DNA from 2 places in the Bacillus sp. es.036 genome. Region 1 is predicted to be linked to the other one. Evidence: predicted binding sites of a transcription regulator. Region 1 holds the regulator's gene; the other holds the start of a gene.
What was found. The regulator LexA, encoded in region 1, represses DNA repair genes until DNA is damaged. The targets are predictions, from matches to a motif close to CGAACATATGTTCG.

Region 1 (15,890 bases):
GAAGTGAATGGACTTCTTGATCATCATCATGACTATAAATTTGATCCAAAAAAAATTAAGAAGATCTTATTATCCAGGCAGTCCAACGGTTTTATCTTTGAATAATAGAGGGGGAATAAACGATGGAAACAGCGAGAAAGTATGCTTCACCTAATATCGAAACGAAAGAGGATATCCGACCGAAAGAATTTGCTTCTTATTTTGGATATGGGTTTGGGCAGTGTATTAGCTTTGGATTGGTAGGATCTTATATTCTCTTTTTCTATACCGACATTTTAGGAATATCCGCTGCAGCAGCAAGTATAATTTTCCTTATTGCCAGAACGTGGGATGCAATTAATGATCCGATGATGGCTTCTGTGATGGACACGCTTCATTCAAGACACGGAAAGTTTCGACCTTATTTAAAGGTCATGCCGTTTTTCGTTGCGATCATCACGATTGTCTGTTTTCTCCCCTTAGATGGACTAAGTCCAACTGCCAAGTTAATTTATGCGGGTGGCACGTATATCCTTTGGGGTATGATTTATACCGTTTCGGATGTACCGTACTGGTCGCTCTCCTCTGTGATGAGTCAGGATGCACAGCAGCGCACGAAATTAATTACGTTTGCGAATATGGGCGTTTTCGCCGGTATTGCTTTATCGCCAGTCTTATTTGTCCCCCTTGCTGAGTGGCTGGGTGGAGACGATATGGGGCAGGGGTACTTCCTTGCAACAGTGGTGCTCATGGTTTTTGCGCTACCGATCATGCTGAATGGATTTAAAAATACGAAGGAACGAGTCAAAGCTCCTAAGACAAAAGTAAAGCTCTCTGATGCAGCACGTGCCATCAAAGCAAACAAACCAATGTTCGCCGTATTAGTCGTTTTCTTTTGCAACGTTTTTATGAATATTACTCAAGCCTTAAACGTTTTCTTTTTCACATACAATCTTGGAAGCGCTTCACTCATGTCCATTTTCGGTATTATTAGTTTAGCTAGCTGTATCGGGTTTTTCATTATCCCAACGCTAGCAAAGCGATTCAAGAAGAAGCATATGCTCATGACGATTGTTGCCCTTGATATTGTCATCCGTGTCATCTGGTTTACTGTTGGTTACTCCAGTGTATTTGTTTCCTTTGTATTTATCGCGATCACCATGCTCCTTTACACGGCAACGGGGCCATTAATTTCCTCGATGCTAGCAGAAACAATCGAATATACCGAATTGAAAACTGGGAAACGAAATGAAGCAATCATCTTCTCTGGACAAACCTTTACAGGGAAACTATCTGTAGCGATTGCGGGTGGTGCGACTGGGCTGATCTTAACATGGATTAACTATCGTCCTAATGAGGCTCAAACTGATTTTACACTTGATATGATGTTTTTCGTTATCGCGCTATTACCTGCACTAGGTTCACTTATAAGATTAATTGTGATGTATTTTTACTCTTATACAGAAGACGAGTACAATGTAATTGTTGAAAAACTGCACGAAAGAAAATTGAGAGAGCAATAGAATAAGTTCCATAACAGTAGTAGCTCCCTTAGTAGGGGGCTACTACTGTTATGTCGATAGTTTGTTATAATTGGTCCTAGGAATAAAAGAGGGAGGTCTGAGTCATTTGAAAAAGTTACAGCTATCTTTTGATAACATGGTGCCAATTAATAAAGCTCTTGCAAATCAAACAAGAGTGCAAATTCTTAAGTTGCTAAGTGACAAACCATATAATGTGAACGATTTAGCAGAAAAGCTTGGATTGCCTTTTTCGACAACTGCTTCACATGTTAGTAAATTAGAAGATGTTGCTCTCATTGCCACCGAGCTAGTACCGGGAAGAGGAACCCAAAAAGTGAGTGCGATGAATTATGATCGCATTGTCGTTGATTTATATAGTTCGGATGAAAAAAAGGAAGAGCAACAAGTCACCTACGAAATGCCAATAGGGGATTATCTCGACTGCCATGTGGTACCGAATTGTGGAATTGTAGATGAGAAGGGTTTTATCGGAATGCAGGATGATCCTCGTTCCTTTTATGAACCAGATCGAAAGCAGGCACAGCTCCTGTATTTTAAAGATGGGTATGTGGAGTATCGCTTTCCAAACCGCATTCCTTATGGCTTTAGAGCAAGTGAGTTAGAAATAAGTGCTGAAATTTGTTCAGAAGCGCCCAATCACAAACTAGATTGGCCATCTGATATAACGGCATGGGTGAATCATGAAGAAGTTGGAACGTGGACCTCACCAGGTGACTTTGGTGGAGAGAGAGGTCAGTTAACACCTGAATGGTGGCGAACCAATTTAACGCAGTATGGGTTGCTAAAGCATTGGAAACTGAATAAGAGTGGTTGTTATATAGATGGTGAGAAAATATCTGATCAAACGATTGATGATTTTCAGTTGTCTAACTACCCTTACATTGCCTTTCGATTAGGGATAAAAGAAGATGCTGTCAATAGTGGTGGAATGAATTTGTTTGGTCCTAAGTTTGGGAATCATGAACAGGGAATTGTGGTTCATATCAAATATGATTCGTGAATAAATGATAATGCTACGGTTGAAGGTGCAAGATAGTTGAAACTTTTAATCTAGCGCATCAAACAATGATCCATCTTACAAAGTGGACTACTTCATTCAAACATTTTTTCTTAGAAAGTAAAATTCCTAGTTCCTTACAATAAATATAAAAAAACAGTGCCGCTGACTAGTTAAAGAACGATTCATTAGAAAGGCGTGATTTCTTTGACTCTTTTAAGAAAAGTGAATTTGTTATTGGCAATCGTAGCAATAGGAATGGCTTTCTCTCATTTTTTTATTTTTCCTAACGCGATTTCTAGTCAAGTCTTTATATCATTTTTGTTTGTTATGTTTCTGTTATTTGGAATAGAAAAAATTAGAGAAGAAAAACAAAATAAAAAAATAGCCAATACATACATTGTTACAGCAGTCATTCTTTTCATTGTGTTAATGACTGATTTATTATAAAAAAATATAAACTAATGAAAAAGACTGCGCCTCAGAATACACCTTATTTCGCAACTTAGTAAACTATAATTAAATTATGTAAACTAGAAAGGGAGATCATATGCCCGACTGGTCCTATCATGTGATATTTAAACCTTTTCTATCAAAATGGTGTCCCGAATTTTCACGAGAGTTTATACATCAGTCCATGAATTGTATTGCTTCACTTCCAGGTGGACAGCATCTCATTCACTTTTTAGGCAGAGAAGAGGTTTCCGATGAGCTGATGGTTAAGATCGAGGACATTACTTTTCCAGGCTGTGTGGGGCTATCTAGCAAAATTGATCCCAGACTTTCTGGTTTAAAAGGATTTAGCCACTTAGGGTTTGGCTGTATTGAAATTGGTCCGATTACGAAAGAGCCATCTGAAAAATACACAAAACCAACAAGGCTTCAGAATGGAAGTATTGCTCTTTCTAAACAGGGAGAGAGAGCGGGTCTTGTAAAGACCCTTCAACGGTTAGGTCAATCCAAGCTGGTTCAGCCCGCTATGTTCCAGTTAAGCGGTACAAACGCTGAGCTAATTGAGATCGCTAGAGCTTTAAAACCTTATAACGGTGTTTATGAAATTGATTATAGTGAAATCGATTTTACGAATATGGATGTGCTGAGGTCCATTCGAGAATGGAAAAGCATTTATATTCGCGTGCCAGGTAATCAAATTGAAAAGGCTGACTTGCATTCTATTTTTCCATACATAACGGGTGTTGTGATTGATGAAGTGCAAGGTTTGGATACGTTGGCAAATCTTGCGATACATAAGGAAGCGATTGTCTATTGTCAAAATGAATATCCTTCATTAAGACTGGTGACCGTGGGTGGAGTGAAAGAGCCAGATGATGCTGTACAGCTATTAAATCATGGTGCTGATTTGTTGTTCCTATCGGGTGAATATGTCGAAGTTGGGCCAGGCTTGCCTAAGAGAATTTATGAAGCGATCAACGATGAGAGCGCATTTCAAGAAGAACTTAGTGGATGGAAAGACTACTTCTTGTTTGGATTATTCATCATGATTGGTGGCTTGATTGCTTTAGTGTTAAGTCTCACTTCGATTGTTTTACCTTATGATGAAAGCTTCATGCAGCTAACTCGTGAGGAGCTTCTGCTCTTTAATGAACGACTCTTATGGTTTATGGCACATGACCGAATGACGTTAGCTGGAACGATGATTTCTGGTGGCATTGTTTATATGACGTTGTCTTATTACGGAGTTAAAAACGGTTTGCTGTGGGCGAAGCAGGCGATTGATATTGCGGCAATTATCGGTTTTCTAGGTATCTTGCTTTTCATTGGCTATGGCTACTTCGATTGGCTACACTTGCTGTTTTGGATTATACTATTACCCTTTTACTTGAGAGGATATGTGAAAACGAAAGGGATAAAGAGGACGCCGAAATCACGCAACCGTCGAAATGACCTGGCATGGCGTAAAGGCATTATGGGGCAATTTTGTTTTGTTATGCTTGGATTTTCATTTGTTCTTGGTGGAGTGATTATTTCTGGAATTGGTGTGGCAGGGGTATTTGTGCCAACGGATTTACAATACATCTGCATGCCAGCGGATCTGATTCACTCATTCAATGATCGGTTGATCTCTGTCATCGCCCACGACCGTGCTGGATTCGGAGGAGCGATGATGAGCGTTGGATTGTTAGTGCTAATGTCTGCTCTCTGGGGCTTCCAATCGGGGAATACCTGGCTATGGTGGATGTTTCTTATAGGAGGTTTACCTGCGTTTGTAGCAGGAATTTATGTACACATCATGATTGGCTACACGACGTTTATTCACTTGCTACCGGCCTACATCGTTCTTGCGCTATTCTTTGGAGGGTTGTACTTTTCAAAAAGTTATTTGATGGGGAAGTATTCATATTGAAGAATTAGAAGTGGATTCTCGATTGTTCAATGGAGTCCTATTTTAATCGGAAGCTGAAGTTCACTTTAGGGTGCTTCGGCTTTTTTATATGAATTATTTCCTAATTTCATCCTAAAGTCGTAGAGAAGTTCATTCATTGTACTAGCGCTATGACGCTGAAGAAAGCTTAAAATATAAGTATGTCTCAATTAGATTTTTGGAAGTATCGTGCTTATATATAGTAATTGGAGGGAACGACGATGAAATTTCAAGATTTTAACGCAGTTCAAGTTCGAATAGCTAGGCCGACCGATCAATTTGATAAGATTATTCAGTTTTACGAACATGGATTAGGTTTGCAGCGAGTAGCTGAATTCACAGGACATGAAGGATATACGGGCGTGGTATATGGTTTACCACAACTATCCTATCAACTAGAGTTCACGTCACATGAAGAAGGTAGCCCTTGCCCTGCTCCTACTGCTGATAACTTGATTGTTTTCTATATTCCAAATGGAGAAGAGCTGAAAAGCGTAGCAGAAAGGCTTCAACAAATGGGGCATAGGGAGGTAGAACCAGAAAATGTGTATTGGAAAAAGAAAGGATTAACGATTGAAGATCCTGATGGCTGGAGAGTTGTATTAATGAATACAGAAGGGATTTAAACTTAATCGATACCTAACTTTTAAATTTGTAGTTGGAATCGGGAATGGAATAATATGTTAAAATCAATGGTGAAGATAAAAATGATTTATTATATTGAAACTGCTTACACCAAAATTACGTAAAGCGGACACCACGTTAAAAAGGAGGAGAGCGCAAATGACACCTGTTATCTTAACAATTATAACGGTTACAGCCTTAATTATAGCCACATTTATCGTTTTTCGTAAAAGAAAAGCGGCTGGTTTGACCGGTATAAGAAGTGCCTTAACACCAATGTTTCTCTTTCTCATTGCGATCGTGAACCTTTTAGCTTACTGGTTTGATTTCATGGGAATGATCAACTGGGTTGCGATGATGGTTTTTCTCTTACTCGGTGCTTATTTTACTAAGTACACCTTCAAAACTGAAAACAAGACTTAATCTGTTGTTTGGCTGAAAGGGTGTAAGTAATTATATGCCAAAAAACATTAAACTGGCTCTGATTGTCACAGTGTTCTTAGCTTTGCTCCTTGGAGGAATTTTGATCACTGCATGGATCGATTCATGATCGGTAAAGTTCTTTTATAACAAATGATTTAGCATGGGGGAAAACAAGATGGAAGTTAGAATACATAGACTTCAAGAAAGTGATGCGGAATCATTGTTTCACTTTGAGGTCGCAAACAGAAGCTTTTTCAATAAGATGGTCCCAGATCGTGGTGAGGATTATTATAAGTTTGAGACGTTTAACGATAAGCTCGTACAATTAATAACTGAGCAATCTCTGGGTTTATCGACCTTTTATCTTGTAAGAGATGAAAATGGCACGATTATAGGAAGAATTAATTTAGTTGATTTTAATCACTCTAACCAGAGCGTCGAGCTTGGCTACAGAATTAGTGAAAATCAGTCTGGTAAAGGTATGGCTACATTAGGTGTCAAGCGAGTACTAGATGAGGTCTATCATCAAAATAAGATTAAGCACATCTCCGCTAGGACAACGAAAGACAATCTTGCTTCACAAAAAGTACTTGAAAATAATGGTTTTACATACATCTCTACAGATCCAGATGAAGTGCTATTGAACGGAGTAAAAGTAAATTTAATTCACTATCGGTGGAGTAAATAATTAACTTATGCTAAGAAATGACCTGGTATCTTGAAAGTTGTGAAGCGAAATTAAAAGAGGGGGAAGGAATGAATGTATCAGAAATGCTGTCTATGCAGGCGAGAGGGCTTCCTAATCATGAAGCGATTGTATCGAATGGAAAGAGAATATCTTAAAGTGAGTGGGATACGGTAGTCAATTAGTTAGCTTCCTCCCTACGATCGCATGTCATCGATCGAGGAGATAAAGTGGTTCTTTATATGCCGAATACGAAAGAGTTTCTCTTTATTTATTATGCTGTTCAACGAATTGGTGCCCTAGTTGTACCGATTAATGCAAAGCTGATTGCAGCAGAAATCACAAGCAAGGAAGAAAAACCGTTAAATCGATTGCTGATTGTACTAGTGAAAAAGAGTCCGCAGAGCAGGCGGTTCACTTCTCCCATGAAGCGATTATTACAAAAAACATAAGTAAAATAAAAAGACCTCACCTTCTTACTTATGAAGGTTGGGGTCTTTTGTAGGTTTTAAGTAGAAATTTTATCCTGGCTGCCTCTGACCAAGTTCTTGATCGATCAGTAAGAGTGCGGACGTGTTATCTCCTGCTAATTTCAGCCTTTCGACAATCGTAAGTGCCTGTGCTTCTTCGTCAATCTGTTCGCGTAGGAAATCCTGAACGATGACGGCCGTTTGCGGATCAATTTTTTTGATGTAGTTATAAGCCTGACGATAAGAATTCGTAACATACTGTTCGTGTTCTAAAACTTGCTGGAACGTTTCGAGCGGCGTTCCAAAGTCTGTCGATTGTTCTGGGAGAGCACCTAATTTAACAACGCCATCTTTACCGGCTAAGTAATTAATTAGAGTAAGAAGATGCGTTCGTTCTTCATCAGATTGAATTCTTAACCAACTGGCCATTCCAGTATAATTCTTTCGATCCAAGTAAGCAGACATCGCTAAATATAGCGTGGTTGAAATGTGTTCAATTTGAATCAGTGTGTTTAAAAGTTCTTGAACTTCTTTTTGTACCATTACAATCACCTCATCATCTTACTATCATCACAAGTTATGAAGATGTGGATTGTCTCGTTACGATTAAGAGAGCGACCTTCAAGTAGTAATCGATCATAAAAAAAAGAAGCGCAATTTGCGCTTCTAGTGGATTGAGCGGAAAACACCAACCACTTTACCAAGGATCGAAACATTATCAAGAATGATTGGTTCCATCGATGAGTTTTCCGGCTGAAGTCGGAAGTAGTTGCTTTCTTTAAAGAAACGTTTTACCGTTGCTTCGCCATCGTCCGTCATCGCAACAACGATGTCTCCGTTATTTGCAGTTGGTTGCTGCTTCACGATAACCATATCACCGTTATAAATACCAGCTTCAATCATACTATCCCCTTCGATGACAAGAATGAATGTATGCTCTTCATCCTGAGCGAACTGCTCCGGAAGAGGGAAGTACTCTTCAACATTTTCAATCGCTGTGATTGGTTGACCAGCTGTTACTTTACCAATGACAGGAACATTAACCGTGTGCTGACGTGGGATGTCGATCGCTTCATCAAGGCCCAACACTTCAATGGCTCTTGGCTTTGTTGGGTCTCTTCTGATATAACCTTTTTTCTCGAGTCTTGCCAGGTGGCCATGGACAGTTGAGCTTGAAGCAAGTCCAACGGCTTCGCCGATTTCTCTAACAGACGGTGGATAACCTTTTTGTTTTACTTCGACTTTAATAAAGTCCAGAATGTCCTGCTGACGCTTTGATAGTTTCATATTTCTGGCACCTCGTTCCAATCTATCTATTTGTTACTAGTATACCAGAATTTTTGTTCGCATACAAACATAAGTTCGAAGTTACTAGTTGACACGAACAGGGGTTCTGATTATACTAAAAACAGAACAAATATTCGTATATGGGGTGATTGGGATGAGAAAGCAAGCTGGGGGCTTGTCTGGAATTGATTTTCTTGTCATTATATCTTTTGTAGCTGTGTTAATTATTGTGTTCGTATCTTTGCGAACAGCTGCAGCTGAGGAGTATGATCGGTATACAACGATTCAACTGGAGCACGGTGATACGGTTTTAGAAATTGCTGATGAATATCGTTCCGCACATGAATTGTCTGATCAGAAATTTGTTAGCTGGGTTGAAGACGCTAATCGCATAGATGCTAATCGAATTACAGCAGGAGATACTCTCATCATCCCTGTTGAAGCGAACGCTACCGCACTTGGGGGTACAGAATAAAGAATGAACGCCGTTATTTATTGCCGAGTAAGCACAAAAAAAGAAGCGCAGGAGTCGTCTCTTGCAAGGCAAAAAGAAGAATTGCAACGTTTTGCATCACAGTCAGGTTTTACCGTTCACCGAATGATTGAAGAAAAACACAGCGGGTATGACATTGATCGCGATGGCATACTCGAGGTACTGGATTTGTTAAAAGAAGGGCAAGTCGAAGCATTGCTCATTCAAGATGAAACAAGACTTGGACGAGGGAACGCTAAAATTGCTCTTCTTCATGCCGTTCACAAATACGGCGGAACCATTTATACGGTAAATCAAAATGGAGAACTTCAATTATCGGAAGCTGATTCAATGGTGCTTGAAATTGTAAGTATTGTCGAAGAATTTCAGCGAAAGCTTCACAACTTGAAAATCAAACGCGGTATGGATAAGGCGGTGAAAGAAGGCTATCGACCGCAGCGAAATTTAAGTCATCAAAATAACGGTGGAAGAGACCGTGTTGAAGTACCGATCGAAGAAATTGTTAATCTTCGTAATCGTGGCTTAACGTTCCATGAGATTGCAGCAACGCTTAAAGGTTTTGGTCACCATGCATCAAAAGCTACGGTACATAGACGCTATAAGGAATATGTTGACGAACAGAGTGAGAAGCACTAAACTTGTCTATGGTAAAAAGATGCGTTAGCATAGAACGTACAAGTTGCAGTAAAGGAGCTTTTTTACATGCTTTCTCAAGATAAAATTCAACGAATTAACGAGCTATCTCGTAAATCAAAAGAGTCATCTTTAACAGATGCTGAGAAAAAAGAACAAAAAGATCTTCGTCAGGAATATCTGGCAAGCCTTCGTTCTTCTTTTAGTAACCAGCTTCACTCCATCAAAGTTGTGGATGAAGAAGGCACAGACGTAACGCCTGAAAAATTAAAAGAAAGCAAGAAAAATCGCGGCTTTCTTCAGTAAAAAATAGCCTAATTTTGCATTTAGCAAAATTAGGCTATTTTTATGGTTGCAATTTTTCAAATATTCGTTATACTGTACTATAACAAGATGTACTAATACAAAAACGGAGAGGGCGGATAAGATGTTTGTTGTAACTGATTCTGCAGCTGAGTTTTACAAAAACGAAATGGAACTTGGTCATGGTGATTGTCTAAGATTGTTTGTGCGTTATGCAGGAAGTGGGGACAGCGGTGGTTTTTCCCTTGGAGTCATGTCTGACCGGCCTTCATATGATGATTATAAGCAAGAAATTGGGGGCGTTACTTACTTTGTTCGACCGGATGATCAGTGGTTTGTTGATCGAATGAAATTAGATTATGATGAAAGCAACGGTGGCGTTCTTTGTGACCTGCCGAGTATGGCATAGCAGTCAAGGACCTGTACTATAACATCTATGTTATAGTACAGGTCCTTTTTTGAATTCGACAAAACTAGTGATGTGACGCTCCAAGTATAGACAATCCTTTTAGAGAAGGTGCAGTATACTGTTTTTTATATGATTTGTTCTCTGATAAGGGGGAAGTGGTATGAGGCATTATGAAATGTATTTTGTTAAACAACACATCGCCGCTCAATATGCTGGCAAAGAACATCTTTTGTATCACCTTTTCCTTGAAAGAAAGCGAGCGATCCAGGTGGATGAGAAAGACCTTCTCGATAAGCAGGTTTCCTTTATTACTGAGCCCATTGCAGAAGAGGAGCTAAACACTTATCTTGTCAGCGAACTAGGGGCGTTCCGGACGTACGAATACAAAAACGAAGGGCACCGGTTAAGTATAAATCAATCAAAAAGCGATGCTTCTTTGTTTGTGAGAAAAGAGAAAGTGAATGTCTATGCGACTGGTGGTACTGAAGTTGAAACAGTCTTTTTTGAGGTGATTCGAAAATTAACTCCTTCTTTCTTCGCGATTGACTTCCAATCTGGTCGATATGGATGGCTTAACCCGATCAAACAGCAGAAACTAGTTTGAACAAACTCCTACTATTTTAGTAGACGTTATTGTATAATCATTACGGGTTGTAGTACACTATTGGAAGAGAAAGAATAAGGAGGAAATCTAGAATGTGGTGGATGTACACGCTTGTGGGCGTGCTAGCGTTGATTGCTGGAGTAGCACTTGGCTTTTTTATTGCCCGCAAATATATGATGGACTATTTAAAGAAGAATCCCCCTATTAATGAAAACATGCTTCGTGTAATGATGATGCAAATGGGGCAGAAACCTTCTCAGAAGAAGATTAATCAGATGATGAAGGCTATGAATAGTCAAATGACGAACAACGATAAATAGCGTAATGGCACTCTGTTAGCAGAGTGCTTTTTGTATGGAGTAATTTTGGTTGACGGGTCTAATTGGTGTGATGGTATGATAGATTAGACTATAAAAAATCAGGAAGTGTTTACATGACAATGAAAAAGTTAGTAGTAGCAACTGGACTTTCGTTTGCGCTTTTAGCCGGATGTCAGGCTGGAGATGAAGAGCAAACGTCTAACGAGCCGCAGAATCAAGCGGAGAACGGTGGACAAACGAATAACAACTCCACAACTAATTATGGAAATGCCAGCGATAATCAAGAGAACGATAGCCAGAAAGAAAATCAAGAGAGCAATAAAGAGCAGGATCAACAAAGTGACGATAAAGAGAGAGCAGCAGCCTATCCGACGATGGCTGAAACAGTCGAGAAAAATGGTGAGAATCAAACGGTCACAAATCCAGACAGCATTTATGTTGTTGCTAATAAAGAACGTAATCTACCTTCTGACTTTGTTCCGAAAAATCTTGTGGAACCAGACGTCTCTACATATGCCCCTGAAGGTGATCCGAAGCGTTTGATGGTAGAAGAAGCTGCCAGAGCGCTTGAACAAATGTTTAAAGGTGCAAAAGAAGATGGCTATGAGTTAAAAGCTGTTTCAGGTTATCGCTCCTATGAGCGCCAGGAAGCTATTTTTGCTTATAATGCTGAGCAGCGTGGAGAAGAAGTAGCGAACCAGGTAAGTGCACAGGCGGGACAGAGTGAACATCAGACGGGATTAACGATGGATATTAGCACACCTTCCCTTGGAAGCTCTCTTACTGAAGAGTTTGGTAACACACCAGAAGGGAAGTGGGTAGCGGAGCATGCGCATGAATATGGCTTCATTGTTCGTTACTTAAAAGGGAAAGAGGATATTACCGGATATCAATATGAGCCATGGCACGTTCGCTATGTCGGGAAAGAAGCGGCAGCTGATGTTCATGAGGCTGGCGTTACGCTTGAAGAATTTTTCTCTGAAGAAAAATAGTTATGGAATGTTCATAGTTTGAATAAGATAAATCGTTTAAAATAAAGGTTGAAAAGGTAACCACATGCACATGATAAGATCATGCATTAGACAGGGAGTAATTCAATGGCAGATTTGAACTTGTTTTTAGCGTTCGGTGCCGGCTTTTTATCATTTATCTCACCGTGTGTACTACCGCTTTACCCGGCGTTCATTTCTTACATCACAGGGGTTTCTGTGGATGACCTGAAAGAAGAACGTGGTATGATGCAAAAGAGAGCCATATTTCATACGATTTTCTTCCTAATTGGGTTTTCGATTATTTTCCTAGTGTTAGGAATGTCAACGTCCCTTGTTGGGAATTTGTTCATTCAGTACAAAGAGCTTCTACGTCAAGTGGGTGCCATTTTAATTGTGGTGTTTGGACTTGTTGTTGTTGGTTTTTGGACTCCGAACTTTTTAATGAAAGACCGTCGCTTAAAAATCCGCAACCGTCCATCTGGTTTTATTGGTTCTATTTTAATCGGAATGGGGTTTGCGGCAGGCTGGACGCCTTGTACAGGCCCGATTTTGGCAGCTGTTATTGCTCTCGGTGTTTCTAATCCTGGAGCTGGACTCATGTACATGGTAGCGTATACGCTTGGTTTTTCCGTGCCATTTTTCATTTTGTCCTTTTTTATCGGCAAAATGCAATGGATTAAGAGAAATAGCCGATTGATTATGAAGACTGGCGGGTATTTAATGATTGTCATGGGCGTTTTGCTTTACTTTAACTTCATGACAATGTTTACATCATTCCTTGTAAATAACCTGTTTGGTGGCTTTCAAGGATTCTAATTAAGAAAGGATGCGTTGGTTTGAAAGGAACAAATGACCTTATACTTAAAACGACGACAACCATTATCGTCTTTATTATTCTAGGATTTTCGATTTACTTATTTTTCGCAGGTCATAATGCACCGGGCGGGGGCTTTATTGGAGGTCTTATGACTGCCGGAGCATTGGTTCTTCTGTATATCTCATATGGTTTTAAAACCATGAAGAGAGTGATACGGATTGACTTTAAGAACTTTATTCCGATCGGTTTATTGATCGCCGTTCTTACGGGAGTAGGTTCGTTCATTTTTGGTCAACCCTTCCTAAGTCAAACGGATGCTTATTTTGAGTTACCGATTCTTGGACATTCTCACCTTGCGACCGCAATGCTATTTGATCTTGGCGTTTATTTCACTGTTGTTGGGGTAACAATGACGATTATTTTAAGTATTGCAGCCGATGAAGGAGAAGAGGAGCTTTCCAAATTAAATGGGTAGGGAAGAAAGAACGGTGGAATGCCGTTCTTTTTTTCGTGAGCTTGTATTTTTAGTCTCTTCCACATACAATGGAAATGATGGGTAGTACGGTATAGGTGAGGGATGAGTATATGCTGATTTTAAGTACAGTTGTAGGAGCGATGATGGCTCTTGCGATGGTAGTAATCAGGTTGAAAGCTTCAAAAAAACCTGCAACGATAAGGAAAATTATACTTCCGCCGTTTTTTATGGCGACCGGTTTTTTTATGTTTGTCGTTCCAGATGCGAGGGTTCCGTGGTACGAAGCAATTGAAGCGCTATCAGTAGGCGCAGCGTTTTCGCTGTTGTTAATTCGTACGTCGAAGTTTGAAATTAAAGATAATCAGATCTATTTAACTCGTTCAAAGGCATTTGCGTTTATTCTGATTGGATTACTATTAGTTCGGATTATTTTCAAACTAATCATTGGAGAGTCTATACCAGTTCTTCAGACGAGCTCGCTTTTCTTTGTGTTGGCATTTGGAATGATTGTACCGTGGCGAATCTCAATGTATTATCAGTTTAAGAAAACAGAGCGAAGTAGAACGCATGGAACAACACTTCATCAAACATTACTATAAAAAAACTCGTTTAGCTTAAGCTAAACGAGTTTTTTTATTGAAGCAAATGATGATAAGGGGTCATATCGATTCGCTTTTCATCCAGTTTTTTTACGAGCCACTTATGATCTCGTTTCGGAGTCGCGATAATGTACCCCCGAATGATTAGATCTTGAGACATGTTTTTTGCTTTTTCTCTTAGCGCAAGCTCACCTATTGTTCCTGCAATTTTATACTTCGCAATATCTCGAAACAATTCAGGTACGGGCGAGACCAATTCATCTAAAAGTTTCTTTTGATCGCTGCTCCACATATGCTTCGTTTGTTCAATATAGTGTTCTTGCCAGTCGAGAATAGACTTGCCATCTTCTTTAGGAAGGCGTTTTAAAAACTTCCGGAACATAAAGAATCCACCGATTGCGATCAATGAAATTAAGATTACTGTCCATCCGACGATAAACCACTGGAACCATCCTGCCAACGCACTCACCTCATGGCATCATAATGTAATTGGTTGAATACGGTCACATTATACGCCGAAAGCGCTTTTTAATCAAGAGGTAGCGGGTTAGTTTGACGGGCCAAGAAATTAGAGTTTCATCATCCTGAAACTAGATGGGAAATTCACTAGCAATCTGGATGAGGGTGGATTGGTAAATTCAAGTAGATCAACGCTCTTGAATGTGTAATTAAGATATTCTTGCATTTCAATTTTGACTTTCAAGCATACATCAAAATATTGTCTTTGCTAAGAAGAGGGGAGGGGAGTGACAGCAACACAGGTAGCATCAACAATATTAGCAGGTTCTATTGGAAGAGTAGCGGGATCAATCGATAGCCTTATTGTGTTATAAAAAATGTTGTGCAGTCGATGTAGTTTTGATGGTGGAGGAAATGCTTGAAAAGATTCCTGTCATGTAAAAATACATCCGGTTTATCAAGACAAGTTTACAATTTTTACGATATGTAAACTGATTAAAAATGAAAATGTAAGAGAGAGAATAGTGAGGAAAAGTTGTGAACGTTATAAGCTGAATAGATCGAAAGAAATCTCGTCATAAATAATGTGTCCCAGCCAGAAATGACTGACAGAATAAATGTTGGGGGAGCAGGTTATTTTTGCAGACCGATTTGTGAAGCGACGATCATCTTGCAAATGATTGAAGTTTAATTGGCGGGACTGTGTGGGAATCGAACCCACCGAAGACGGCACGCGCCTCCCAGGCGGTTTTGAAGACCGTGGCACTCACCAGACGTACAACCAGCCCCGAAATATAATGTACTTCTAATATAGTAACTGAATGAATAGAAATATTCAACGCAAGTGCTCAAATTGATTATTTCAGAAAAATAAATAGTAAACTTTGTAGTAAAGTTTTACTTTAAGGAAATTGTGCAGTTCCTTTTAGTAGAAGGTTGTCGAATAAAGTCCTATTGCAATATAAGTAGTTCGTTCTTTTGTGAAAATCGACAAAAATCGTTTTGTTTTATGAAATTCGAGTTTTCGACAAATTAACCAATAGAACAGTTTTCTATAACGAACTGATACAGTTTATAGAGTGATACAGGTCATAAATGAAGCTATAACAGTTTTGGCTGTGGATAGCTGTGAATAACTTTATCTTCATGCAGGATTGAATAAATATACAGGGGTGCATAAAAGGAAATTTCACTATTTTCTTAAACACAATGGTTTAAATTTGCATCCTGTACCTACATTTATTACTGTTAATAGGAGATGACAGGTGATAGGCAGGTGTAAGCATGAACTATTATACGATTGGACTAGCGGGGCACATTGACCATGGAAAAACGACATTAACAGGCGCATTAACAGGCGTTGACACAGATCGGTTGAAAGAAGAGAAGGAACG
Region 2 (15,890 bases), 1.7 Mb from region 1:
GCCTCCCGCAACTAATTGTTAAAATAGCTACATAGTATATAAAATTCTAAGTATAGTTATATGATAGCACTCTACTGACAACAAAAGAGGAGCGTTTCTATGAAAGGTTTATTACGCAAGATTATACCAAACGGCAATGAGCGTCAGTTAACCCGCCTGCAAAAGATTGCAGATCAAGTGGAAGCATTTTCAGATCAAATTAAGCAGTTATCAGACGATCAGCTTCGTAACAAAACGGAAGAATATAAAGAACGAATTGAAAAAGGTGAAAAGCTCGATAAAATGTTACCAGAAGTGTATGCCACTGTACGCGAAGCATCAGATCGCGTTCTAGGTATGCGCCCGTTCCCTGTACAAATCATGGGGGCAGCCGCCCTTCATGAAGGAAACATTGCTGAAATGAAAACAGGTGAAGGTAAAACGCTAAGTGCGACAATGCCTGTCTACCTTAACGCGTTAACTGGTAAAGGCGTTCACGTTATTACGGTCAACGAATACCTTGCGAAGCGTGACGCTGAAGAGATGGGTGAACTTTACCATTTCCTTGGTTTAACAGTAGGATTAAACATTAGCGGTCTTTCAAAAGAAGAGAAAGCAGAAGCGTATGCTGCGGATATTACGTATGGAACAAATAATGAATTTGGATTTGACTATTTACGAGACAACATGGTCCTATACAAAGAAGAGATGGTACAGCGCCCTCTTCATTATTCCATTATCGATGAAGTTGACTCTGTCTTAATAGATGAAGCGAGAACACCGCTGATTATTTCTGGTAGTGCGGAGAAATCCACAACGCTATACATTCAGGCTAATCAATTTGTTAGAACGTTAAAAGAAGAAGATGACTATAATGTCGATATTAAAACAAAGAATGTCCAATTAACCGAAGATGGGATTACAAAAGCAGAGAAATTCTTCTCAATTGAAAACCTCTATGATTACAAACATGTTCAATTGAATCATCACATTAACCAGGCGATGAAAGCGAACTTTATTATGCAGCTTGATATGGATTATGTCGTTCAGGATGAAGAAGTGGTGATCGTTGATTCCTTTACTGGACGTTTGATGGCGGGCCGCCGCTATAGTGATGGGCTTCATCAGGCGATTGAAGCAAAAGAAGGTTTAGTCATTCAGCGTGAAAGTATGACGCTTGCAACAATTACATTCCAAAACTACTTTAGAATGTATGAGAAGCTTTCTGGTATGACTGGTACAGCCAAAACGGAGGAAGAAGAATTCCGTAACATTTACAATATGAATGTTATTGCAATACCGACAAATAAACCAATTGCTCGAATGGATTATCCAGATCTTGTATACAAATCAACGAATGGTAAGTTCCAGGCCCTTGCTAGAGAAATTGAGGAGCGCCATAAAAAGGGACAACCTATTCTAGTTGGTACAGTTGCAGTTGAAACATCAGAGTTAATCTCACAATTTTTAAAGAAACGTGGGATTCCACATAACATCTTAAACGCAAAGAACCATGCGCGAGAAGCGGAGATTATTGAGTCTGCAGGCCAAAAAGGTTCTGTTACGATTGCAACGAACATGGCGGGGCGAGGAACAGACATCAAGCTTGGTGCTGGCGTATTAGATCTTGGTGGTCTTTTCATTCTAGGTACAGAACGTCATGAAAGTCGTAGAATTGATAACCAGCTGCGTGGACGTTCAGGTCGTCAAGGTGACCCTGGTGAATCTCGGTTCTACATTTCAATGGAAGATGAACTGATGAGAAGATTCGGTTCAGATAATATGATGAACATGATGAACCGCCTCGGAATGGAAGAGGACCAGCCGATTGAATCGAAGCTCGTATCGAGAGCTGTCGAATCAGCTCAAAAACGCGTTGAAGGAAACAACTATGATGCACGTAAACAGCTTCTTCAATACGATGATGTCATGAGACAGCAGCGTGAGATTATTTATGCTCAGCGTGCTGAAGTACTTGAATCAGATAATTTACGTGAGATTGTTGAAACAATGCTAACTTCTGTCATTTCGCGAATTGTAGATGCTCACACGGGTGATGAAGACATTCAAGAAGAGTGGGATCACCAGGCTATTCTTGATCATGCGAAAGGAATTTTCCTTCAGGAAGGTCAAGTGACGGTGAAAGATATTAAAGGCCTTGATAAGGAAGAAATCGTAGAACTTCTCGTTGAGAAAATGAAAGTAAACTACGATGAGAAAGAAGCGGAGTTTGAACCTGAACGCATGCGTGAATTCGAAAAAGTGATTCTTCTTCGCAGTGTGGATCGCAAATGGATGGATCACATTGATGCGATGGATCAATTGCGCCAGGGTATCCACCTAAGAGCTTACGGACAGAACGATCCCCTTCGTGAATACCAATTCGAAGGATACGAAATGTTCGAAGATATGGTTACTGAGATCGAAGAAGAAGTATCGACCTATATCATGAGAGCTCAAATTGAAAGCAATTTGAAGCGAGAAAAAGTAGCAGAAGGAAAAGCCGTAAATCCAAAAGAAGAAGCAAGTTCGAAGCCAAAACCTGTGAAGAAAAAACAGGACATTGGCCGAAACGACCCTTGCCCTTGTGGAAGTGGCAAGAAATATAAGAATTGTCACGGCAAAGCAGAATAATGCCGGGCAGGTGTTCAAAGCTGAACACCTGCCTATTCTATGTAAAATAACGAAAAACTTGAGGTGCAAACGATGGAAATGCATGAAATTAGAAGCGAACTAAATACAATCGAAACACGACTAAATGATTTTAGGGGGTCTCTTTGACCTCGAAAATAAGAGAGCCCGCATTGATGAACTAGATATTCAGATGACAGATCCAGACTTCTGGAATGACCAGAATGCTGCTCAAAAAGTGATCAACGAATCCAATACGTTAAAAGAAGCAGTGAATGAATTCGATTCTCTTCAAGAAAATTATGAGAACCTTGAAGTTTCTTATGAATTAGTGAAGGAAGAGAACGATCAGGAGCTTTTTGAAGATCTTGAAGTAGAAATTAAAGATCTAAAAAAAGCCGTGAATCAATTTGAATTAACGCTTCTCTTGAGTGAAGAGCATGATAAAAATAATGCTATTCTTGAACTTCACCCGGGCGCTGGTGGAACAGAATCTCAGGACTGGGCATCAATGCTCCTTCGGATGTACACACGTTATGGTGAGAAAAAAGGGTTTAAAGTGGAGACACTTGATTATCTTCCGGGCGATGAAGCGGGTGTGAAAAGCGTCACGCTAAACTTTAAAGGCCATAATGCTTACGGCTATTTAAAAGCTGAAAAAGGCGTTCATCGCCTTGTTCGTATTTCACCGTTTGACTCAAGTGGTCGACGTCACACGTCATTTGTTTCATGTGAAGTGATGCCTGAGTTTAACGATGAAATTGAAATTGATATTCGTACAGAAGATTTAAAAGTCGATACGTATCGTGCAAGTGGAGCTGGTGGACAGCACATTAATACGACAGACTCCGCGGTTCGAATTACGCATCTTCCAACAAATGTTGTTGTGAGTTGTCAGGGAGAACGCTCACAAATAAAAAACCGCGAACAAGCGATGAAAATGTTGAAAGCAAAGCTATATCAATTAAAAATTGAAGAACAAGAAGCGGAGCTTGACGAAATTCGAGGCGAGCAAAAAGAAATTGGTTGGGGTAGTCAAATTCGTTCATATGTTTTCCACCCCTATAGTATGGTGAAAGACCATCGTACAAATATGGAAGTCGGAAACACTCAATCTGTCATGGATGGGGATCTTGATCCGTTTATTGATGCGTTCTTGCGATCTCGTTTAAATGATCAAAATTAAGGAAAAGCCCTTCTGCCGAAAGAAGGGCTTTTTCCTATTTTAACAGGGAGTACTTGCAATGATGATTTGAAGGAAATGGGGCAAAGTAAGAGAGAATAGAAGAGCACTTCAACCTGATAACGCGCTGCTACAATGCGGTTTACACCCTATAAACCCGGTGATATACTACGAAAGGCTTTGGCTTATGGATAAGCAGTGACGAAAATCATAGAAGTAAGTGAGTGAGTAGAGTTATGATAGCAACGTTAGCGAAGTTTACAGCGAGAAAAGTTTCACCTTATCATAAGATACTGGAATATGTAAGCGTTATGGTTGGATCCGCGATCGTAGCGATCGCCTTTAATCTTTTCCTTCTTCCTAACAGTATTGCTTCTGGTGGAGTGAGTGGAATCAGTACAATTACAAAAGGAGTTTTTGATTGGAAACCAGCTTATGTCCAGTGGGCATTTAACATCCCTTTGTTTATTAGCGGCTTGATTTTTCTTGGTAAAAAATATGGTCCAAAAACATTGGTGGGAACACTCTTTCTTCCTTTTATCGTGAAGTTAACTGAAAATGTTGAACCAGCGACAACCGATCCCTTATTAGGTGCTCTGTTCGGTGGTTTAGGTGTTGGTGTTGGTTTAGGAATTGTGTTTAGAGGAAAAGCTTCAACAGGTGGGACAGATCTTGCCGCTCAGATCGTGAATAAGTATACGGGAGTTTCACTTGGTACGTGTGTCTTTATGATTGATGGACTGATCGTTGTAGCATCAGCATTTGTCTTTAGCCTTGAAGAAGCTCTTTATGCCCTGATTGCGATGTACTTAACAGGTAAAACGATTGATGTTGTTCAGCTGGGCCTTGGTTACTCAAAAATGGCCCTCATTATTTCAGATAAAGAAGAAGAGTTGCGAGAAGGAATCATTACTGTCATTGATCGAGGAGTAACGAGAATATCTGGTCAGGGTGGTTACACAAACGATAAACGACCAATTCTTATGGTGGTTGTAGCGCAAAATGAAGTTACAAAACTAAAAGAGCTAGTAAAAGGTGTTGATCCTTCAGCGTTTGTGATTGTTTCGAATGCAACGGAAGTGTTAGGAGAAGGTTTTAAAAGAGAATAACCCGGTAATAGTGTAGAAAACGAATGGAAAAGGGTGGAATTATGAAGAAATGGATCGGGATTTTATTTGCAGTTGTCTTACTTTTTAGCCTTGCAGCGTGTGGTGGAGGAAACAGTGAAAATGAAAGCAGTAATGACAGTTCTTCAAACAACACCTCAGAAAATGAAAATGCAGAAGAGTCGTCAGGGGAATATGATGCAACAGCTGCAGAAGCTACCTATCAAACGAATTGCTTGAGTTGTCATGGTGAAAACCTTCAAGGGAAAGTAGGGCCAAAGCTTTCAGACATAGGCTCTCGGTTATCAAAAGATGAAATCCTAGCCGTGATACAGAATGGGAAAGGCCAAATGCCAGGAAACATTCTAAGAGGAGATACAGAACAAGAAGAAAATTTAGCTTCTTGGCTAGCGGATATGAAATAATGGTAAAAAGCACTCGAATAGAGTGCTTTTTTAATACGCTATAATGCCAAATAATAACCTTTTTTTTACATACAACCATCCATCTATAATCACCCGAAATACGGAGCAAAATTGTGTGAGATTCTATTGATTATTAATGCATTATTGCAGAAGATGTCATATTGAGCGTTCTTGAAACAAAAATGTAATAAAAATTTGTCTTAAAATAGCGAATTTGTTTGTTATAATATCTTCAGATGTAAAGGAACTAATTCAAAAAACGAACTATCAATAAGAACCTTACTCCTAAGAATTTGCATCGAGAATTTAAGCAAGTAGGAAGTGGTACAATTTGATCGAAATGAAAGATGTTTGGAAAACGTATAACAATGGCATTAAAGCGATTAACGGAATTGATATTAAGATTGATAAAGGCGAGTTTGTTTACATAGTTGGGCCAAGTGGTGCTGGTAAATCAACCTTTATGAGAATGATGTACCGGGAAGAAAAGGCTACAAGTGGAACAATCGTTATTAATGGAAAAGACGTTGGCAAATTAAAGAATAAGCATGTGCCTAAGCTACGCCGCGAAATCGGCGTTGTTTTTCAGGATTTCAAGCTTTTACCAAGGCTAACGGTTTATGAGAACGTCGCTTTTGCTCTTGAAGTCATCGAAGAAAGCAAAGCAAATACGCGCAAGAGAGTCATGGAAACGTTGAGTCTCGTTAATTTGAAAAACAAAGCAAGATTCCTTCCGGACGAACTTTCTGGAGGAGAACAGCAGAGGGTTTCAATAGCAAGAGCGATCGTCAATAACCCTCACATTCTGCTTACAGATGAACCAACGGGGAATCTGGATCCAGAAACAGCATGGGGCATTATGGATATACTTGATCAAATCAACAATCGCGGTACAACTGTTATTATGGCAACCCATAATAAAGATATTGTGAATACATTCAGAAAACGTGTTATTGCAATTGATGGTGGTTTAGTAACCCGTGATGAAGCAAGAGGTGAATACGGGTATGAAAATTAAAACGTTTGGTCGACACGGAAAAGAAGGTTTTAAGAACCTTGGACGAAATGGCTGGATGACTTTCGCTTCTATTTCTGCAGTGACCGTTACGCTCCTTCTCGTTGGGGTATGTCTCGCGCTGCTTCTAAATTTAAATGCATTTGGAGATCAACTCGAAAGCGATGTCGAAATCAGTGCGTTCATTGATTTAACTGCGAAGCAAGACCAGCAGGATGAACTAAAGACGAGGATCGAAAACATTTCGGGAGTTGAATCGGTAACCTTTCAATCCAAAGAAGAAGGATTGGATAATTTAATTGACAACCTCGGAGATAATGGGGAAGTATTTGAATCGCTAAAAGATGAAAATCCTCTAAGCGATGCATTCTTAGTCAAAACCACAGATCCTCAAGACGTCAATGATGTGGCAGAACAAATTCAACAGCTAGATAATGTACAAGACGTTGAATTTGCTGAAGACACGGTTACTCGACTATTTAAAGTACTTGAAATTGCACGAAATGTTGGACTAGCGCTTGTCGTTGGATTACTATTTACAGCCATGTTCCTCATTTCTAACACAATTAAACTAACAATTGTTGCCAGAAGTCATGAAATTGAAATTATGAAACTAGTAGGGGCTACCAATTGGTTCATACGCTGGCCGTTTCTGGTAGAAGGTATTTTAATCGGGATCTTCGGTTCAATTATCCCAATAGGCATTTTAATCTATGGGTATTACTATTTAATTGAGTTAATAGCGAATCGTTTTCCGACTTTATTTATCGATTTACTACCGGTAACACCGTTTGTATATCAGCTATCTGGGTTGTTAATTGTCCTAGGTGTCATAATCGGCGTGTGGGGAAGTCTTACGTCAATGCGTAAATTCTTAAAAGTTTAAATGAAAAGAGTAACAGATAAATAGATTGATCTATTTTGGGGGAGGAACAAAGATTGAAGCATAAAATAATGGCAACAGCTCTAACAATAACGCTAGGATTAAGTGGACTATCAACTGCTGCACTTCCACAAACAGCTAGTGCGGAAAATCTCGATGATCAACTTAATAATGTTAAAGAAAAGCAGTCGTCAAATGAAAAAGAGTTGCAGAAAAAGGAATCTGAACTTGCTGATGTAAAAGCAGAGCAAGAAGACGTTCAAGCGGAAATTGAGAAGCTTAACAAAGAAGTCGCTGAAACTGACGAGAAAATCTCAGCGAAAGAGCAAGAGATTAAAGATACAAATACTGAAATTGATCAATTAAAAGAGGAAATTAAAGCATTGGAAGAACGTATTGCTGAACGTGATAAACTTCTGAAAGACCGCGTTCGTTCCATGCAACAAAACGGTGGCGGAACGGTTGACTATATGGAAGTGCTTCTTGGAGCAACAGATTTCAGTGATTTAGTAGAGCGCGTTCTTGCTCTAAATACGATTGCAGATCAAGATAAGAAAATTCTTGAAGAGCATAAAGCAGACAAGGAAGCCGTTGAAGAAAAGAAAGCTCAAGTGGAAGATAAGTTAGCTTCTCTTGAAGAAAATAAAGCAGAGCTTGAGGATCTTAAAGCAGAGCTTGATTCTAAAAAAGCACAAAAAGATAAGCTTATGAAGTCGCTTGAAGAAGAAGAAGGCGAACTTCATAACCACATGATGGACTTAAATGAAACGGCTGAAATTCTTTCTGCCCAAGAAACAGCTGTGAAACAAGAAATCAAACGTGCTGAAGAAGCAGCTCGTAAAGCTGAAGAAGAACGTAAAGCAGCTGCTAAAGCGGCAAAAGAAAAGGCTGAAGCAGAAGCAGCGGCCGCTGCAAAAGCTAAAAAAGAAGCTGCTTCAAGCTCAAGTAATTCCAGCAGTTCAAGTAACTCAAGCAGTTCTAACTCTGCACCGGCGCCAACACCAGCACCAGAACCGGCACCAGCACCATCAAGTAACGCATCATTCATTAAGCCTGCTGCAGGTCCAATTACATCTGGACTAGGACAACGTTGGGGCACTTATCATGCAGGAATTGATATTGCACAAGGTGGTCAAAATCCAGTCTCAGCTGCGGCAGATGGAACTGTCTTGAGATCTTATCACTCAGATTCATACGGTAATGTAGTGTTCATTACACATAGCATTAACGGACAAATGTACACGACTGTTTACGCTCATATGCAAAATCGTGCCGTATCGACTGGTCAATCTGTAAGTCAGGGAACATATCTTGGTACAATGGGTAACTCCGGACATTCTACTGGACAACATTTACACTTTGAAATTCACAAAGGTTCATGGAATTCTAGTAAGTCAAATGCCGTTGACCCAATGAACTACATTCGCTAAACTGATTATCTTGTTTTATCCATTTTTCTTTCCCCCTCACATTCTGAGATGGAAACATAATGAAAACAACTGAATCATATAGTACAATAAGATGAAAAGGCATCGCATCGTTATGATGGGGTGCCTTTTCCTTCAAATCAGAAGAGGTGAGTACAATGAATATACAGGGGAAAGTTGTGGCTTTACTTGTCTTGATCGCCCTGGTTATCGGTTCAGGTGGTACATATGCAGCCTTTACGCTATTTCAGGACGAGCCTGAAGGAAGCGCCAAATCTTTAACGCTTGGATCAGGAAATGAAATAGAGTCAGAAGAGCTAAAGAAAATTAATAAAGCTTATGAGTTGATTAAAGATCGCTATGTGAGCGATATTGATCAGAAAGATCTGTTAGATGGGGCCATTAAAGGAATGGTGGATACGCTAGAAGATCCTTATTCTGTTTATATGGATCCAAAGACAGCTGAGCAATTTAGTCAATCGCTTGGTTCCTCTTTTGAAGGAATTGGAGCAGAAGTGAATATGACGGATGGAAGAGTCACCATTGTATCCCCTTATAAGGACTCTCCAGCAGAAAAAGCAGGTCTTCGTCCAAACGATAAAATTATGACAATTGATGGCGAAAGCACTGAAGGACTGGATTTATATGATGCTGTTTTAAAAATACGTGGTGAAAAAGGAACGGTCGTTACACTTGGTGTTCTACGTCCTGGGGCTTCAGAAGTGATGACGGTGGAAGTGACTCGTGACGAAATTCCAATCGAAACAGTCCATGCGGACACCATCAAAGAAAATGGTAAGACAATCGGTGTGTTACAAGTAACGTCCTTTTCAGAAGATACTGCTAAAAGTTTCTCTAAAGAATTAGAAAAGCTCGAAGATCAGGGAATCGACGGTCTTGTCCTGGATGTTCGAAATAATCCGGGTGGTCTTTTGAATGTCGTTTCGGATATGGCTGAGGAGCTTATTCCGAATGATAAACCATATGTTCAAATAGAAGATCGAGAGGGTGAGAAGCAGGGATCTGTTTCTTCTCTTGAAGAGAAAAAAGACTATCCAATCGTAGGACTTATTGATCGTGGTAGTGCTTCAGCTGCTGAAATACTTGCTGGTGCGCTGAAAGAAGCGGGTGGCTATGATTTGGTCGGTGAGTCTTCATTTGGTAAAGGAACGGTTCAATCGACGGTCGACCTTGGAGATGGTAGCAACATTAAATTAACGATGTTTAAATGGTTAACGCCTGATGGTAATTGGATTCATAAAGAAGGAATTGAGCCTACAGTTGAGGCGAAACAGCCTGATTACTTCTATGTTAATCCATTATCTTCTGAAAAAACACTATCGTTTGATCAGAACAATGAACAAGTGGAATCTGCTCAAGTGATGTTAAAAGGACTTGGGTTTGAACCAGGTCGAACAGATGGATACTTCAGTGATAAAACAGTTACAGCTGTAAAAGCTTTTCAACGTTCGAACGATATAAATGTATCGGGTAAAATAGACGAAAAGACGGCTCAAAAACTTCAGGAGAATATTATTGATTCCATTCGCAATCCTGATAACGATGTGCAGCTCGAAACAGCAGTTGAGCTTCTTACGAAATAATCGTAAGAAGGAATTGAACGGTTGATGTCGAAGCTATTCCGCAGGAAAACCTGCGGAATTTTTTTCGAATTTCTCGGTTTGCAGTCGCTTTGCTCTGCATATTGATTTATGACTTCTAGATAAATAGGAACTTACGCATGGAGGATTACTAAATGGACACTTTTGGCCTATCTATACTTAAAGGGATAATAAGCTTTTTTCTACATCCCCTCACGTATATCACAATCATCGGAGCATTTTTTCTTGGGAGGTCACGAGTGAAACGTGACCGCAGAGATTTTCATACGAGAGTGCACGATGTGCTGGATGACGTCGTGTTTGCTGTTGTACCTTGTTTAATCATTGGAGCTGCATTTTTCATCCTTAATCTTTTCTTAGGTCTAACAGTTCCTTTCAGTACGACGATCGCCATGAGCATCGCTGCATTGTTACTTTTAATAACAGGACAAATTCGGTTTTTGTCTCCAGCTTTTGTTATGATTCTTCCGGTTTTTGCGGCGTTGTTTTATACGCCACGTGATCTTGGTAACAGCACCCTGAATAGGATGCAAGAAGGGATTGGGTCTGTTTCTCTTGTAGCGCTCGCCCTTTTAGTTGGGCTTCTAGTCTTTATCGAAGGGTACTTAATTGCTACGAACGCCGGGAAGCAGACATCTCCAAGACTTGTTGAAAGTAAGCGTGGTAAGATTGTAGGATCACATGAAATGCAGAGATTATGGCTTTTACCATTGTTTCTTTTTCTTCCGGTAGGTAATGTTGAATCTCTTTCTTGGTGGCCGCTTCTGGATTTCGGTAACGAGACCTATGCCTTTCTTCTCCTTCCGTTCCCAATTGGTTTTCGAAAACTTATTCACCATGCGCTACCGCTTCCTGAAATGAAAACTAACGGTAGACAAGTTGCTCTTCTTGGCGCTGGAACGGTGATCCTTGGTATGATCAGTTATTTTCTGGACAACGAGTGGGTCGCTTTAACTGCGATTGGCTTAGTCATGGTAGGACGAGCTGGCATATTACTTCTTCATCGTGGTAAAAACAAGCCCGCCTATTTTAATGAGCGAAATGAAGGATTAGTCATTTTAGGAATCCTTCCTGGGTCTCCAGCCGATCAAATGAGTTTACAGGTTGGTGAAGTGATTTCAAAAGTAAATGGTCTTTCATTAGGGAAAGGCGTCGACTTTTATACAGCACTTCAACGGAATGCCGCTTTTTGTAAATTAGAGGTTCTCGACATTAATGGAGAGATAAGGTTCGAACAAAAAGCACTTTATAACAATACGCATCATGAACTTGGTTTATTGTTCGTAAAAGAAAATCGCTTTGAGGATCAGGAAGAAGCTCAATAACATTGATTGAAAAAGAAGAAGGCATCTGCCTTCTTCTTTTTTTTTCTGCAAAACGTAAGCTAAACCTCCTTTTTGAAAAAAAGTCTGATTAACTATGCCATTTTGTTATAGGGTCTATTCAAGAAATATATGGAAGAGTCAGAATCGACTGAACACCTGCATGGTTGCGTTTACACCGATTTCGACAGTCTTGTTTGTTCAGAAATCACTTGCTACAATTTGATCATTCTTAACGTAAAGGAGCATGTCACAATGACTGGAGAAACTCAGCTACAGCAACAATTGATGGATCTCAATGCGAGAGAAATGAAGTTGCTTCAAAAGTTTGAAATAGAGCGTGAAACGATTATGAGTCAAATGAACGGCAGCACTTCGGTAGTAACAGAAGCCCCAACAAAGGAAGTCGTGAAAATCTTGGAACGGTCTCAAGTCGGTATGGGACCTCTTTACCTCTCGGATTTACTCGAAAAGCATTATGGGATTACGATTTCAAAGTCATCACTTTTTAACATTCTCATGATGTTAGCTGAATCTACAGAATACCCAATTAGTCGTATTAGCGAAAAATGCTTTAAATATAATACCAAAGTCATTTAGTCATAAAGCGGTCTTTTCCAATTATCTTTTTCAAAAAAAGAGCGGCTTTATAAAGAAAGAAAAGGTGATTAGAATGAACAATGAATTAGAAAATAGCCACATGAAGTCAACGAATGAGTCTAGGACGGCGAAAGCGACAGTCGTTAACCCAACTCATACGAATATTCACGGAACGTTATTTGGAGGTCAATTAATGGCGTTTATTGATGATGTTGCTCTTATTTCAGCAACTCGTCATTCAAGAAGACCTTGTGTGACAGCTTCAACCGATTCGGTTGATTTTCTTCACCCAATTCACCAGGGAGACATCGTATGTCTTGAATCAATGGTAACGTGGACACATAAAACATCAATGGAAGTTTTTGTGAAAGCTATTGCGGAGAAAATGTTCACCGGTGAACGTCATGTTTGTGCAACAGCGCTTCTAACATTTGTTGCTCTTGATGAAGAAGGGAACCCGGTTGAAGTACCTGGTGTTTATCCTGAAACGGAAGAAGAAAAATTCTTGAATGAAACAGCTGCTGAACGTAAAGAACTTCGTAGAGGAAGAAAGGGCGAAAGTCGAAAATTAGCGCGTGAATTCGGAACGCCAAAACCGTGGGATGCTACTCAATTTACTGGGGTGTAAAGACTAAAACGCGAATCAGCCTCATCGAGTTAAAAGAGAGAATTCCTTACTCATCATAGCTTTCTCTCCCTATCTTGTTGTAAGATGGGGAGAGAAGTGTTTAGAGAGAGGGGAACTCATCCATATGCAAGGAATATTAATTGCTTTATTAGTTCCATCGATAATTATGGTCGTGTTTACACGAGTAACATATAACACATACGTTAGCTTTGGATTAACCATTTTATTTATGTGGGCTGTATTCGGTGGTATTGACCATCCCATTCACCTTATTTTATTAACCGTACTGTCTTCGCTCGTAGGTTTTTATTTTTCGATGCAAACCCAAAAAAAGAATAAGAAAAAAATGAAGTAGCGTCTATTCAAAAAAGAATAGGCGCTTCTTTTTCGTCCAATACTGGTAAAGAAATAGACCCATTAACGTCATAATGTATCCGATAAGAATGAGGAGGCCAGGAATTGTTTGGTGAAGTAGCTTTAATACAATACTAATCATTGTAAAAAAATAAAGTACGCCAAGTAATTTCTTCATCATTTTTTCAGGAAAAGAAGCTGTTACGCTTGCGCCAAATCGCGCCCCAATTAATGCCCCAATCACAAGAATAGTAGCAAGCGTAATCGGGATCGAGACCGTTTGTATGTAAGAGAAAAAACCTGTCGATACAATGAAGAAGATTGACGTAAGCGATGTACCAACGGCTAGTTGGGCTGGTATACCTAATACACTTATTAATAACGGTACCATCACGAAGCCACCTCCAACGCCAAGAATTGAAGAAACAAATCCGCCTAGTAAGCCGATTAGAATTGGTCCAAGAGGGGAAAAGGTAGTAGTACTTCTATTTTCAGCGTTTTTGTTAGCTTCGAACAGCATGGATATTGAAAAATACCCTAAAAGAAGGATATATAATAGGGAGATAGCCGCATCATCTAGTCCTTCTTTAGTGAGATAGAGGACAAGTGGCTTAGCGAGCTGAGTTCCAATCATGCCACTAATTGATAGAAATAGTGTAGTTTTTAATATGAATTTCTTACTTTGTATATAGGTTAAAGCTCCAGAAATCGATGTACTCATACTGTAAAGTAAACTGATTGTGATGGCGGTTGAAGGCGAATACCCAAGAAGTAGAAGGATAGGCGTAAGAAGAAATCCACCGCCCACCCCGAAAAATCCCGAGATCGCTCCAATGGCTAAGCCTGTTGGTAAAGCCCATAAAAGCAGCAATAACAATGATAAAACCCCTTTTTAGTAAAGCTAGTTAAACAGTAGACAGAAGCTGAATCACTCTGTCCACCTTTAACAGCATACAGGAGTTTCATCTCAAGAGAAAGTTAGTGAAAAAACGCGAATGTCAGTTCGCTTTAATTGAAGTTTTGCCTAACATCTGTGTTATAATAAATCACAGGAAAGATAGGAACGGAGGCGAAGATGGTGGAGAAAAAGTTTGAGTTGGTATCGGATTATGAGCCTCAAGGTGACCAGCCAGAAGCAATCAAGAAGCTCGTGAAAGGTGTTCAACAAAATGAACGTCATCAAACGTTGCTTGGTGCAACCGGAACTGGTAAAACGTTTACGATGTCAAACGTGATTCAAGAGGTGAATAAACCTACCCTTATTATTGCGCACAATAAAACGCTGGCGGGACAGTTATATAGCGAATTTAAAGAGTACTTCCCACATAATGCAGTGGAATACTTCGTCAGCTATTATGATTACTATCAGCCGGAAGCTTACATACCTCAATCCGATACATTTATTGAAAAAGATGCAAGTATTAATGATGAAATTGATAAGCTTCGCCACTCAGCAACATCCAGTTTATTTGAGCGAAATGATGTTATTATCGTAGCGAGTGTTTCTTGTATTTATGGTCTCGGTAATCCAGAAGAATACAAGAGCTTAGTGCTATCCCTTCGAAAAGGAATGGAGAAAGATCGCGATCAGTTACTGCGGGATATGGTCGATATTCAATATGCACGCAATGATATTAATTTTACACGCGGGACATTTCGCGTTCGAGGAGACGTTGTAGAAATTTTCCCAGCATCGCGTGATGAGCACTGCATTCGCATTGAATTTTTTGGGGACGAAATTGATCGTATTACGGAAGTGAATTCGTTAACGGGTGAGATTCTTGGGGAGCGAGAGCACGTAGCGATTTTCCCAGCATCTCACTTCGTAACCCGTGAAGAAAAGTTAAAAATCGCTATCCAGCGAATTGAAGCTGAGCTTGAAGAAAGGCTTAAAGTTCTAAATGACGAAGGAAAACTTCTGGAAGCACAGCGTCTAGAGCAGCGAACAAGGTATGATATTGAAATGATGGCGGAAATGGGATTCTGTTCAGGAATTGAAAACTATTCAAGACATTTAACGCTTCGTGAAGCGGGAGCAACGCCATATACGTTGATGGACTACTTCCCAGAAGACTTCTTAATTATGGTCGATGAGTCTCATGTTACGCTTCCTCAAGTAAGAGGCATGTATAACGGTGACCAGGCGAGAAAAGGTGTGCTGGTCGATCACGGCTTCCGACTACCTTCTGCGAAAGATAACCGCCCCCTTCGATTTGAAGAGTTTGAAGAGAAAGCTCATCAGTTTGTCTATGTATCAGCAACGCCCGGTCCATATGAAGGCGAGCATTCGACGCAAGTTGTGGAACAGATTATTCGTCCAACTGGGCTTCTTGATCCTACGATTGAAATGCGTCCAATCGAAGGTCAGATTGATGATCTACTAGATGAAATTAATCAGCGGTCGGCCCGTAATGAACGTGTGCTTGTTACCACCCTCACGAAAAAGATGTCAGAAGACTTAACGGATTATTTACTTGAAATGGGGGTAAAGGTTCGTTACCTGCACTCTGAAATAAAAACGCTTGAACGAATTGAGATTATACGTGATTTACGCTTAGGGGTATTTGATGTATTAGTGGGAATTAACCTTCTTAGAGAGGGACTCGATATTCCTGAAGTGTCACTTGTCGCCATTTTGGATGCGGATAAGGAAGGTTTCTTGAGATCGGAACGTTCCTTAATTCAAACGATTGGCCGTGCCGCTCGTAATTCCAG

Region 2: the regulator LexA is predicted to act here: its motif matches at 14,168-14,181, upstream of uvrB (excinuclease ABC subunit UvrB).

The regions. Positions count from the first base shown of each region.
Region 1 covers NZ_PDIZ01000001.1:1,212,921-1,228,810, forward strand. The annotation lists gene ATG70_RS06230 (glycoside hydrolase family 2 protein) at 1-105, shown strand, start outside; gene ATG70_RS06235 (MFS transporter) at 123-1,502, shown strand; gene ATG70_RS06240 (ArsR/SmtB family transcription factor) at 1,609-2,523, shown strand; gene ATG70_RS06245 (hypothetical protein) at 2,758-2,970, shown strand; gene ATG70_RS06250 (dihydroorotate dehydrogenase) at 3,071-4,885, shown strand; gene ATG70_RS06255 (VOC family protein) at 5,125-5,529, shown strand; gene ATG70_RS06260 (hypothetical protein) at 5,687-5,950, shown strand; gene ATG70_RS06265 (GNAT family N-acetyltransferase) at 6,126-6,638, shown strand; partial or broken gene ATG70_RS06270 (AMP-binding protein) at 6,833-7,087, shown strand; gene ATG70_RS06275 (ferritin) at 7,157-7,648, opposite strand; gene lexA (transcriptional repressor LexA) at 7,772-8,392, opposite strand; gene yneA (cell division suppressor protein YneA) at 8,547-8,867, shown strand; gene ATG70_RS06290 (YneB family resolvase-like protein) at 8,871-9,521, shown strand; gene ATG70_RS06295 (DUF896 domain-containing protein) at 9,588-9,824, shown strand; gene ATG70_RS06300 (HesB/YadR/YfhF family protein) at 9,946-10,230, shown strand; gene sirA (sporulation inhibitor of replication protein SirA) at 10,391-10,834, shown strand; gene ATG70_RS06310 (YneF family protein) at 10,927-11,154, shown strand; gene ATG70_RS06315 (M15 family metallopeptidase) at 11,268-12,146, shown strand; gene ATG70_RS06320 (cytochrome c biogenesis protein CcdA) at 12,252-12,962, shown strand; gene ATG70_RS06325 (Na(+)/H(+) antiporter subunit B) at 12,983-13,438, shown strand; gene ATG70_RS06330 (CcdC family protein) at 13,549-14,037, shown strand; gene ATG70_RS06335 (DUF2621 domain-containing protein) at 14,072-14,497, opposite strand; tRNA gene ATG70_RS06340 (tRNA-Sec) at 15,189-15,285, opposite strand; gene selB (selenocysteine-specific translation elongation factor) at 15,781-15,890, shown strand, end outside.
Region 2 covers NZ_PDIZ01000001.1:2,913,025-2,928,914, reverse strand. The annotation lists gene secA (preprotein translocase subunit SecA) at 100-2,613, shown strand; one part of gene prfB (peptide chain release factor 2) at 2,686-2,757, shown strand; one part of gene prfB (peptide chain release factor 2) at 2,759-3,796, shown strand; gene ATG70_RS14930 (YitT family protein) at 4,105-4,902, shown strand; gene ATG70_RS14925 (c-type cytochrome) at 4,944-5,324, shown strand; gene ftsE (cell division ATP-binding protein FtsE) at 5,656-6,342, shown strand; gene ftsX (permease-like cell division protein FtsX) at 6,332-7,225, shown strand; gene ATG70_RS14910 (murein hydrolase activator EnvC family protein) at 7,279-8,652, shown strand; gene ATG70_RS14905 (S41 family peptidase) at 8,814-10,253, shown strand; gene ATG70_RS14900 (PDZ domain-containing protein) at 10,511-11,596, shown strand; gene ATG70_RS14895 (hypothetical protein) at 11,849-12,193, shown strand; gene ATG70_RS14890 (acyl-CoA thioesterase) at 12,267-12,821, shown strand; gene ATG70_RS14885 (DUF2198 family protein) at 12,946-13,176, shown strand; gene ATG70_RS14880 (sulfite exporter TauE/SafE family protein) at 13,180-14,052, opposite strand; gene uvrB (excinuclease ABC subunit UvrB) at 14,254-15,890, shown strand, end outside.